One region of the Cupriavidus sp. YAF13 genome, then DNA from elsewhere that is predicted to be linked to it. Evidence: predicted binding sites of a transcription regulator. Region 1 holds the regulator's gene; each other region holds the start of a gene.
What was found. The regulator FliA, encoded in region 1, starts transcription of late flagellar genes. The targets are predictions, from matches to a motif close to CTAAAGTTTNNNNNNNNNNNGCCGNTA.

Region 1 (3,272 bases):
GCAAGGTCGAACTGGCCGGATTGCTGGGCGCGCTGACACGCACACGCGAGGCGCAGATGGGCGCCATGGGAATTCGCACCGGCGCGGGCGGCCAGCTGTTCGGGCGCCAGATCGATCCGTCGGTGGAAGCCGCATGGCGGACGCTGGTGTTTGCGGCACGCGCTGCAAGCGACGCCAATGCGCTGAATGCCGCGGTTGTGGATGCGCACCTCGAGTTCACCGAGGAAGCGATTCTGGCGTTGCGGCAACGGGGTGACAACACAACGCTGTATGGGCGCGACGGGCGCGCGCAGAACGGGCCGCAAGGGGTCAGTCTGGCGACTGGTTGAGTTGGATAGCGGTTGAGTTGGGTAGTTTGTGGCATCTCGTTCTTGCGAGTGCCCGCCCTCTCCCCCGGCCCCTCTCCCACAAGTGGGAGAGGGAAGCAAACCAGCAGGGGGGGATAGGCCAACGCCTCGGTTTAGCCGTGTGACCCGCCCCCAAGGCGGGGAACACCCAGGGGCGACGCGAAGCGAGCCGTGATGGTTTGAATCTCCCGCTATGCGGCGCCTCGCCGCATCCGGGTCGCCTTCTTTGCCTACTTTCTTGGCGAGACAAGAAAGTAGGTCGCCGCCCCGCAGGGGTGGTGAAACTGCAGTTGAAGTTGCAGTTAAGCAGTTGCGGTTGCAGTTGCGGTTAAGCGGTTGCGGTTAAGCCCCCCTCACCGAAACCCAACCGTCACCTCGTTAGCCTGCCCAATCAAGACCGGCGTCAACGCCCCCTTCCCCGGCACCTGAAAGGCAAACACAAAGCCCTTGGCAGCGTCATCCCCGCTAAACGCCTCGGTCAGCCCCTCAGCCCCCGAAAGCAATACACACCGCTGCGCATTGCATAGGTAAGCCTGTAGTGCATTCGGCGGCGTACGCGAGAAGCTATAGCGCCACCGCACTGTCGTGATTGCGCCCTGCGCCTGCGGCAAATAGCCGGTCGGTGAAATCGGGACGGAAACGGTACGCAGGCCTTTGCTGTACAGCGCAGGCCCGTTCACCGAAGCCGACCAGCTATGCAGCGCCTGCCCGCCAGGCGCTGCCAGTGCCGGGCAGCACGCCACGGCGAGCGTCAACGCGGCGAAGCGCTTGGGCCAGTAGCTCACAGCAACCCGCGCAACTGCGAACGCAGCCGTGTGATCGCCTGGCTACGGATCTGGCACACACGCGACTCGGTGACTTCCAGCACCGCGCCGATTTCCCGCAGGTTCAGCTCCTGGTCATAGCACAGCGACAGCACCAGCTTCTCCCGCTCGGGCAGGCGCTCGATGGCGCGGATCAGCGCTTCGCGCATGCCGCTCTCCATCAACACCGTGAGCGGGTTGCCGTCATCGCTCACGCTCAGGTGCCGGTCGAGGAAGTCCTCTTCGCCAGAGCGCTCGAAGTCTTCATAGTGCAGCAGCTGGCAGCCATAGACCTCGTTGAGCAGCGTCTGGTATTCGTCCAGCGGCAGCTCCAGTTCCTGGGCCACTTCGGAATCGAGCGGCGCACGGCCCAGCGTTTGCTCCAGGCCGCGCACGGTGCGCTCGATCCGCCGCGTGAACTGGCGCAGGCTGCGCGACTGCCAGTCGTTGGCGCGCACCTCGTCGAGCATGGCGCCGCGAATGCGCTGGCTGGCGTAGGTCTCGAAACGCGCACCGTGGGTGTCTTCATAGCGCTTGGCGGCGTCGAGCAGACCGATCATGCCGGCCTGGATCAAGTCATCGAGCTGCACGCTGGCAGGCAGCTTGGCCGCCAGTTGCAAGGCGATGCGACGCACCAGCGACGCATGCGCCGTCACGGTATCAGTCTGTTCGAGCTTTCCCTGAATCGTATACATGGTGGAATTCTCGTGAGTCCTAGCTTGCAGGTCCCGGCGCTTAGGCCAGGGCCGTGGCCGTCGGCGCCATTGGTGCCGACAGGGTTGAACGGGGATCGGTGGACATTGGCCAGCTGGCAATGCCTGTGGCAATTCGGCGTAATGCGGCGGTGGCGGGCGCGGCCGGGAAGGCCTCGACCACGCAACGGCCCAATGCGGTACTGCGCTCGACCAGCGGATCGTGCGGCAGGCTGCCCGCGGGGCTGGCCTCGACGCCAAGGTACTGGCTGGCGGTACGGGCCAGGTTGCCCAGCACCGCACTGGCGGCGGCGTCCCCGGCGGCGGCATTGATCACCAGGTGGAAACGCCGGCAGGCGTACAGGTGATTGAGCTGCTTGATGCACGCGTATGCGGCCTTGATCGAGGCCGGCTCCGCGCGCAGCACCACGATGAGGTTATGCGCCGCGCCAGCCATTTGCGACAAGCCGCCATCCGCATCGCTGCGGGCATCGCTGAGCACGGTGCGAAACGACTTGAGCAACTGCAGGTCGCCATTGGCCTGGGGGCTGCCCGGCAGCACAGCAACGGTGCCGGCGGGACGCTTGCCGAGCGCTGCGTCGAGCGTCACCGCGCCTCCCAGCACCGCGGCCAGGGTGCCTTCCGGCATGGCGCCGGCAAGCCGGGTGGCGCGGGCGCCGAAGCGGTCCTCATCGACGAGCAGTACGCGTTCGCCTTGCAGGGCAAGGGCGTTGGCCAGCCCCAGTGCCACCGTGGTGGCCCCGGCACCGGCATCGCTTGCGACCACGGCAACGCGGCGCGTGGCGCGTGGCGCCAACATGCGCCGCAGGCTTTCCGCCTGGTCGGTTGCGAGTGAATTCACGGCTTATTCTCCCTGCGCCAGCGTCTCGAACACGCGGCTTGCGCTCATGCGCGCCTCGAGCACGCCCCCGGCGCCGCCCAGTTGCAACGTCTCCGGCGGCGCTTCCTGAACGGCGGGCTGCGTGGCGCGGCCGCTGCGGGCGGGATAGTTTTCCAGCACGTCGAGCAAGGCCAGCAAACGGCCGATGCCTTCGACCAGCACAGCTGCGCCGCAAGCCTGGCGAGCCGGCGCGCGGCCGGTCAGCCGCGCCAGGAATGCGGCGACCGAATCATCGCAGGCTTGCTCGAGGCGCAGCGCGGCCACACCCATCTGCAGCGCGAGCAAGCGGGCGCAGGCCTGCGCTTCGGCCTGTGCGGGTTCATGGCCGCCGTCGCCTTGGCCAAGGTGGTCCAGCGCATGGCGCAGGGTGCGCAGTTGCGCTTCGCCGGCTTCGGCCCAGCGGGCCCAGCGTGCCAGTTGCGCGCCCTCGGCCGACAGCGCCGGGTCGCACAGCAGGTAGTGCACGGCGAGCGTCTGGCCGTTCTCGCGGTCGACCACGCGCGACACCAGCAAGCCGGCATCGGTGCCG
Region 2 (3,272 bases), on a different contig from region 1:
ACAAGCAGCTGCCCAATGCCATGGCGACCCTGATGCGCGACGCGCAGCGCTATGGCTATGGCCTGGCGGTGCGCTACGAGTGGACGCCCCAGGAACGCCTTGCGCACGCCCGTGACTGGTCCCGGCAGATACTGGAGGACGCCGGGGCCGACCTGGCCTTTACCGATCCCCTGGCATCCCAGCTGGCTACCTCGGCGGTGGATATCCGCACGCTTGAGGAGCAGATGCAGACACCGGCATGGCGCGTCGCGGAAAGCCTGCGCCGCCGGGTCTACGACCTCATGTACATGGTGCAGACTGAACGCACCCCCGGCACGGCACGCTCGCGGCTGGGAGAGCTGCGTGCGTTGCTGGGGCTTTCGATGGACTACGGCACTGTGAGTGCCGAAGAAGCTGCGCGTGTGATGGAACAGGTGGAGCAAACCTGCCCGCATCTGTTCCACGAAGAGCCCGACGACCTGTTTGCACGGGTGGCTGCATGGCTGCGCAGGGTCCTAGTGTAGTGAGTCCGGCCCGTCAATAGAGGAATGCGACTAGTACACCCTCTGAAGGGATGACCTGGCGCGCCATTTTAGAGCTTTTCTTCTGTTACATACGCGTAACAGTTTTGATGCAAATCACATGACAAGGAGATGTCTGTTACAAACTTCGAATCCCATGTATGTTTCATGCGACATTGCTGTACCCCAACGTAAGAGGGGATTGGCAGTCTGCTCAAATTGCCGATATAACACTGTCAGTCGCACTTACACTCTGTAACATTTGTAACGTTTCAGATAGGTCTGACCAAGCGCAGTTCCGTAGTTGTACGCAGTACCCGTCGAACACGCACTCAAACGATCTGGTCGCCTTCAGCCTTCGGCTGCGGGTAAGCGCCGGACAAGCGGTCGAAGGGCTTTTGGTAGCGGGGAAAAATTGGAAAGCAGTGAAGTTCTCCAGGAGATCAGGGAGGTCAATCTCGCCTATCTGCTGCTCGCGCAACGCCTGGTGCGCGAAAATCATCTGGAAGCCATGTTCAGGCTTGGCGTCAGCAAGGAAATTGCCGACATTCTCGCCAAGTTGACACCGGCCCAGCTTGTCAAACTGGCAGCATCAAACATGGTCCTATGCCGTTTTCGGTTCGACGACCATGCCTTGCTGTCGACGCTCACCCATACGGCCAAGAGCCATGATATGCAGCAGATCCATGCTGCGATCCTGCTCGCACGGCAGCCCGTGGAGTCGCTCAATTGACCGCGCTCCTGCAGGCCCCGTCAGCCCGGAGTACCACGGCCACTCCCGTCCCCAATCGCAAGAGCGTCCTGCAGGATGCCAACCAGACCCAGCTCGCCATTGAGCTGATCGGCCTGGGTGCGCGCCTGCAAGTCCTCGAAGCCGAGACCACGCTCTCGCGCGATCGCCTGATCCGCCTCTACAAGGAGCTGCGCGGCGCCTCGCCGCCCAAGGGCATGCTGCCCTTCTCGACCGACTGGTTCACCACCTGGTTGCCAAACATCCATTCCTCGCTGTTCTTCTCGGCCTATCAGTTCATGGTCCAGCAGGGCGAGACGGTTGGCATCCGCGGCGTGGTGGCAGCCTATCGGCTCTATCTGGAGCACGTATCGCTGCTCGAAAGCGAAATTGTCTTAAGTTTCACCCGTGCTTGGACGTTAGTACGGTTTTTCGAGAGCAACATGCTGCAGCTTTCCAGCTGCACCTGCTGCGGCGGGCGTTTCGTGACGCACGCGTACGAGCCGCATGCGAATTTCGTATGCAGCCTGTGCCGTCCGCCCTCGCGTGCTGGCAAAGCCAAGAAGCTCTCGAAGGACATCGCACCAGCGCAAGCTGTCGCCTGACTGAAATCCTTGGGTCGATAGGGCACTAAGTCTTCAAGTCTTGCCGTCTTCAGTCGTTAAGTCTTAAGACGGACAGACTTCAGGACCCAAGGCTTCAAGGCCCGATAGTCCCAAGGTCTCAGATCCGATGGCAGCCTGCGTGACAGGTGAGCCCTGCCAAGGCAGGCGGTATATCCGCCTGGCTGGAGGGGTGACTCTTGTGCGTGCCTGACGCGTGTTTTTCTGACGGGGAATCAATCGTGCTAGTTGTAATTGGCTTTGTTGTCGTGATAGTGGCGGTGCTTGGTGGATACGCCATGACCGGCGGCCATATGGGCGCGCTTTATCAACCGGCAGAGCTTGTCATCATTGGGGGCGCCGCGATCGGCGCGTTCATCAGCTCCAACAATGGCAAGGCTATCAAGGCCACCATGCGCGTGCTGCCGACACTGTTTCGCAGCAGCAAGTACAGCAAGGCGCTGTACATGGAAGTCATGGCGCTGCTCTATGTCCTGCTGTCCAAGGCCCGCCGCGAAGGCATCCTGTTCCTCGAGAAGGAAATCGCGGATCCGGCGGCCAGCAGCGTGTTCAGCCAGTATCCGCGCATCCTTGCCGACCCGGGAATGATGGAGTTCCTGACGGACTACCTGCGCATGATGGTCAACGGCAATATGAACGCCTTCGAGATCGAGACCTTGATGGATCACGAGATCGAGACCTTCCGCCACGAGGCCGAGGTGCCGGCGCATGCGCTGACCCGGATCGGTGACGGATTGCCCGCCTTCGGCATTGTCGCCGCGGTGATGGGCGTGGTGCACGCGCTGGCCTCGGCAGACCTGCCGCCGGCCGAACTGGGCGCGCTGATTGCCCACGCCATGGTCGGCACCTTCCTCGGCATCTTGCTCGCCTACGGCTTTGTCTCGCCGCTGGCGGCGCGGGTCGAGCACCAGGTGGACGAAACCGTGAAGATGTACGAGTGCATCAAGGTCACGCTGCTGGCATCGCTCAATGGGTATGCACCGCTGGTGGCGGTGGAGTTCGGCCGCAAGGTGCTGTACTCGACTGAGCGGCCATCCTTCCTCGAACTGGACGACCACGTCCGCGAAGTCAAGAGCATCACCTGACGAAGAGGAGCGACAGCGATGAGCAGTGAGCACGGTGCGCACCCCATTGTCGTCAAACGCATCAAGAAGAGCAGCGCCGGGCATCATGGCGGATCGTGGAAGATCGCCTACGCCGACTTCATGACGGCAATGATGGCGCTGTTCCTTGTGCTTTGGCTGCTGAAGGCTGCCCAGCCCAAGGACCTGGTGCAATTGGCAGAGTATTTCCGCACGCCGCTGAAAGTGGCCATTGCGGGCGGCAACAAGAGCAGCATGTCTTCCAGCGTGATCCCGGGCGGCGGCACGGACGTGACCCGCCAGGACGCGGAAGTCAGGAAGACGCCCGAAGACGCCA
Region 3 (3,272 bases), on a different contig from region 1:
GCAGGCCTTGCAGCTTGTCAATGGCCCGGGTGATGCGCAGGACTTCTTTCGAGGGGAACTGGCGGATGGTTTCGCCTGTAGTCTTGTCCACCACCACCGTCACGAAGCGGTGGGTGTCGTGGTCGATGTTGAACCGCACCTCGACCGGGGTCGCCCGCAAGGCTTCGTTCAGACTGGCGAGCGCGCTGGCCAGCTCCCTGGAGCTGGCCGCTTCCGCTTTCGCGGCTGCGGCCCCCTCAGCCGAGGCTGAGCCCGCTTGCTGGCCGGCGGCCGGCTCGCCTGCCGTATCCACGGACGAGGCCGGGGTGGCGGCAGGCGTGGCGGTCATCGGCGATAGCAGTTCGGGCGATCTGATCATGGTCTGTCTCGCGGCGGTTGGGTCGGAGCATAAAAGCCCCGGTGGAAACGCTTTCAGAGCGGAGACCGCTCTGGAAGCATTCCCGGCAGTACCGGGCCCGCAGGCCCGGCACTACTAGGAGGGTGACGACTGTTGCGGGATTAACGCAGCAGCGACAGCACGCCTTGGGTCGACTGGTTGGCCTGGGCCAGCACAGCCGTACCTGCTTGTTGCAGGATCTGGGCGCGCGACATGTTCGACACTTCCGTCGCGTAGTCGGCGTCTTGAATGCGCGAGCGCGATGCCGACAGGTTCGTGACAGCCYAACCCAGGTTGGAAATTGCCGAGTTGAAGCGGTTCTGCACTGCGCCCAGCGAGCTGCGCAGCTTGTCGACCGTTGCCAGTGCGGCGTCGATCGTGGTCAGCGGGTTGGTGCTGCCCACGCCGGTGAAGGCGGTGGTAGCAGTGGTGCTGCCGCTGGTGCTCAGTTCGATCTGGGCGCCGTTTGTTACGGCCGTGGTCGTAGAGCCACCGTTGACCAGGGCTGCCGGGCCTGCCGTGGTATCCAGAGCGTAGTTGTTGCCACCTTGGCTGACGTACGCCACTGCCGCACCGTTCGAATCCGCGCCGACCTTGACCAGCTGGCCAGCCACGGTATTGCCAGTATTGCCGTTGGCCGCATCGCCGACCTTCACGTCGGCCTTGTTCAGCGTAACTTTGCCATTGCTGTTGTCGACCGAAGCAGCGTAGTAGTCGCTGCCGAACTTGACCACGTAGCTGTTGGTGGAGTTGCCTGCGGAGTCCAGCACGTTGCTCAGCGTCAGGTCGCTGGCCTTGACGGTCGAGCCGGTAGCGGTGGTCAGCGAGGTTGCTGCGGCGGACAGGTCGACTGCAACCGGGGTGGTACCGGTAGCGGCGYCAACCGTGGTGATGGCGGCGCTGGTCGGCAGTGCGTTCTTGGCAACCGTGAAGCCGGTCATGCCCAGGGTCTTCGAGCTGATTTCCTTCAGGTCGATCGAGATGGTCTGGCCGTCTTGCGCGCCAACTTGCACCTTCAGCGACGATGCGGTCGACGACAGGACCTTCACGCCGTTGAAGTCGGTCTGTTGCGACGTACGGTCGATTTCAGCCATACGCTGGGTGATTTCGTCCTGGATCGACTTCAGATCGCTTGCCGAGTTGCTGCCCGTTGCGGCTTGCACGGCCAGGGTACGGATAGCTTGCAGGTTGTTGTTGACTTCGGTCAGCGCGCCTTCAGTCGTTTGCGACAGCGAGATACCGTCGTTGGCGTTACGTTGAGCTTGGGTCAGGCCGTTGATGTTCGAGGTGAAGCGGTTGGCAATTGCCTGGCCAGCAGCGTCATCCTTGGCGCTGTTAATACGCAGGCCCGAGGACAGACGCTGGATCGCGCTGTTCAGCGACGATTGCGACGAGCTCAGGTTGTTCTGCGTCATCAGGGACAACGTGTTGGTATTGATGACCATCGACATGGTACGACTCCTATTCTTTTACAAGTGAGTTGTGCAATCCGGCTGTTGCCGCAACGTTGGCTGCCAGGCAATGCTGGGCGAGAAGTGCCACCGTTGTTTGGGTTATCGGTTGGGGCCGGAAAAGATTTAGAGTGATCTTTGCGATGGTTTGAAAACGAATGGCGGATTTGGTGTGAAACAAGCCCCGCCGGGCCTGCGGCGTGACCTCGGCAACGCCTAGCGGCGCTTGCGGGTACGCGGTGTATATAAGCTGACAAATTCCGGCGAGGTCTCCGCCCCGGGCACGCTGGCCATGGCCTCGGGGGCGTGAGCCGGCGTGATCACGGCGATGGAGTGCTTGTAGACGATCTGCGCAAGCGGGTCCTGCGCCGACTCCGCCAGCAGCACCATATAGTTGTCCGCCGCCATGATCACGCCGTGCAGCCGAATGCCGTTCGATAGGTGCACGACGACAGGATTGCGACTTGCGCTGTGGGTGGAGAGCTGCAGGTGCTGCAGTTTCCGGCTCGGGCGATCGATCCTGGTTACCTTCTTGTTCACAACTTCTCCGGAAGAGCCCGCTCGGGTTCTGGCGGCTGGCAACGGTCCAATAACTGGGCCTGGGCAAATGGGGTGTGACAGCGTGGCTGGGTGCCGGCTGTGGCACGGCCTGGGCTGGGCGGGGGATGAAACATCCGCTCTCGGTGCTGGCGCGGGACGGCGAGGCGGCATGGGCCGGGACCGGCCCTGGTTTGTGTCCAGGCGGTGGATCCGATGCTGCCCCGCAAGCTGTGGCGGGCGACGCCGCCAGAAGAGAAGGGGAATACTTCAGCGGCGAGGGTAACAAAATTTCTTACAAATCTTGACGGTTGGGGGGCGCGTCTCGCGTAGAGGTTTTCCTCTAATAAAACTATTGCATCACGCTGCAGATCTATGCGTTGATTTGCGCTTGCGTGGCAAGTCCCAACGCCACCCGCGCCCGCATTCCCTGTCTGGCATGGGTTTGCGGGCAACAAGGTGGCCCTGGCCTGCTGCTGCGATGTATTCCATGCCGCGTATTCGCCACTTGCGTGGCACTTTCGGCACTTTTGCTATCAGAGTTATCCCTGATAGAAATTGGATTTACACCTCATGTAAGCAGGTTTATATTCGCTTCAGGGCCTTTCGGCTCTAAAGCAGTCCTGGAAAGCCTACGAGCACCCCGCGCGTGGGCTTCTTTTTTTGTGTGCCCACTTTGTTTGTTGTGCGCCCTCGGCGACAAGCGCCGGAGGCGGCACTTCGAAGTGCATGGGTGACATTAGACGACAGGTTGCAGCCGGCCAATCGTTCGAATTGCCGGGCTTTTCCCCCTTATATTCCCTTTCAATCCCGCTTTTTTCCGCTTCTTTGTGGAAGTCGCTGTTTAGCCCTCAAGCTTGCTCCTGTCCCTGCCGTTAAGCCCGCGATGCGGCGTCGCTCCGGAAATC

Region 2: motA (flagellar motor stator protein MotA) is a predicted target of FliA. The motif match lies at 1,868-1,894, and genes of this name have one in related genera.
Region 3: AB4061_RS32430 (FliC/FljB family flagellin) is a predicted target of FliA. The motif match lies at 1,931-1,957, and genes of this name have one in related genera.

What each region holds. Positions count from the first base shown of each region.
Region 1 covers NZ_JBFRDD010000018.1:116,458-119,729, forward strand. The annotation lists gene AB4061_RS16790 (flagella synthesis protein FlgN) at 1-329, shown strand, start outside; gene AB4061_RS16795 (flagellar protein FlhE) at 701-1,132, opposite strand; gene AB4061_RS16800 (RNA polymerase sigma factor FliA) at 1,129-1,845, opposite strand; gene AB4061_RS16805 (MinD/ParA family ATP-binding protein) at 1,886-2,704, opposite strand; gene flhF (flagellar biosynthesis protein FlhF) at 2,708-3,272, opposite strand, start outside.
Region 2 covers NZ_JBFRDD010000036.1:79,569-82,840, forward strand. The annotation lists gene AB4061_RS26570 (DUF4088 family protein) at 1-503, shown strand, start outside; gene flhD (flagellar transcriptional regulator FlhD) at 916-1,233, shown strand; gene flhC (flagellar transcriptional regulator FlhC) at 1,230-1,835, shown strand; gene motA (flagellar motor stator protein MotA) at 2,075-2,938, shown strand; gene motB (flagellar motor protein MotB) at 2,957-3,272, shown strand, end outside.
Region 3 covers NZ_JBFRDD010000055.1:22,118-25,389, reverse strand. The annotation lists gene AB4061_RS32435 (flagellar protein FlaG) at 1-358, opposite strand, end outside; gene AB4061_RS32430 (FliC/FljB family flagellin) at 499-1,827, opposite strand; gene AB4061_RS32425 (RNA chaperone Hfq) at 2,044-2,367, opposite strand.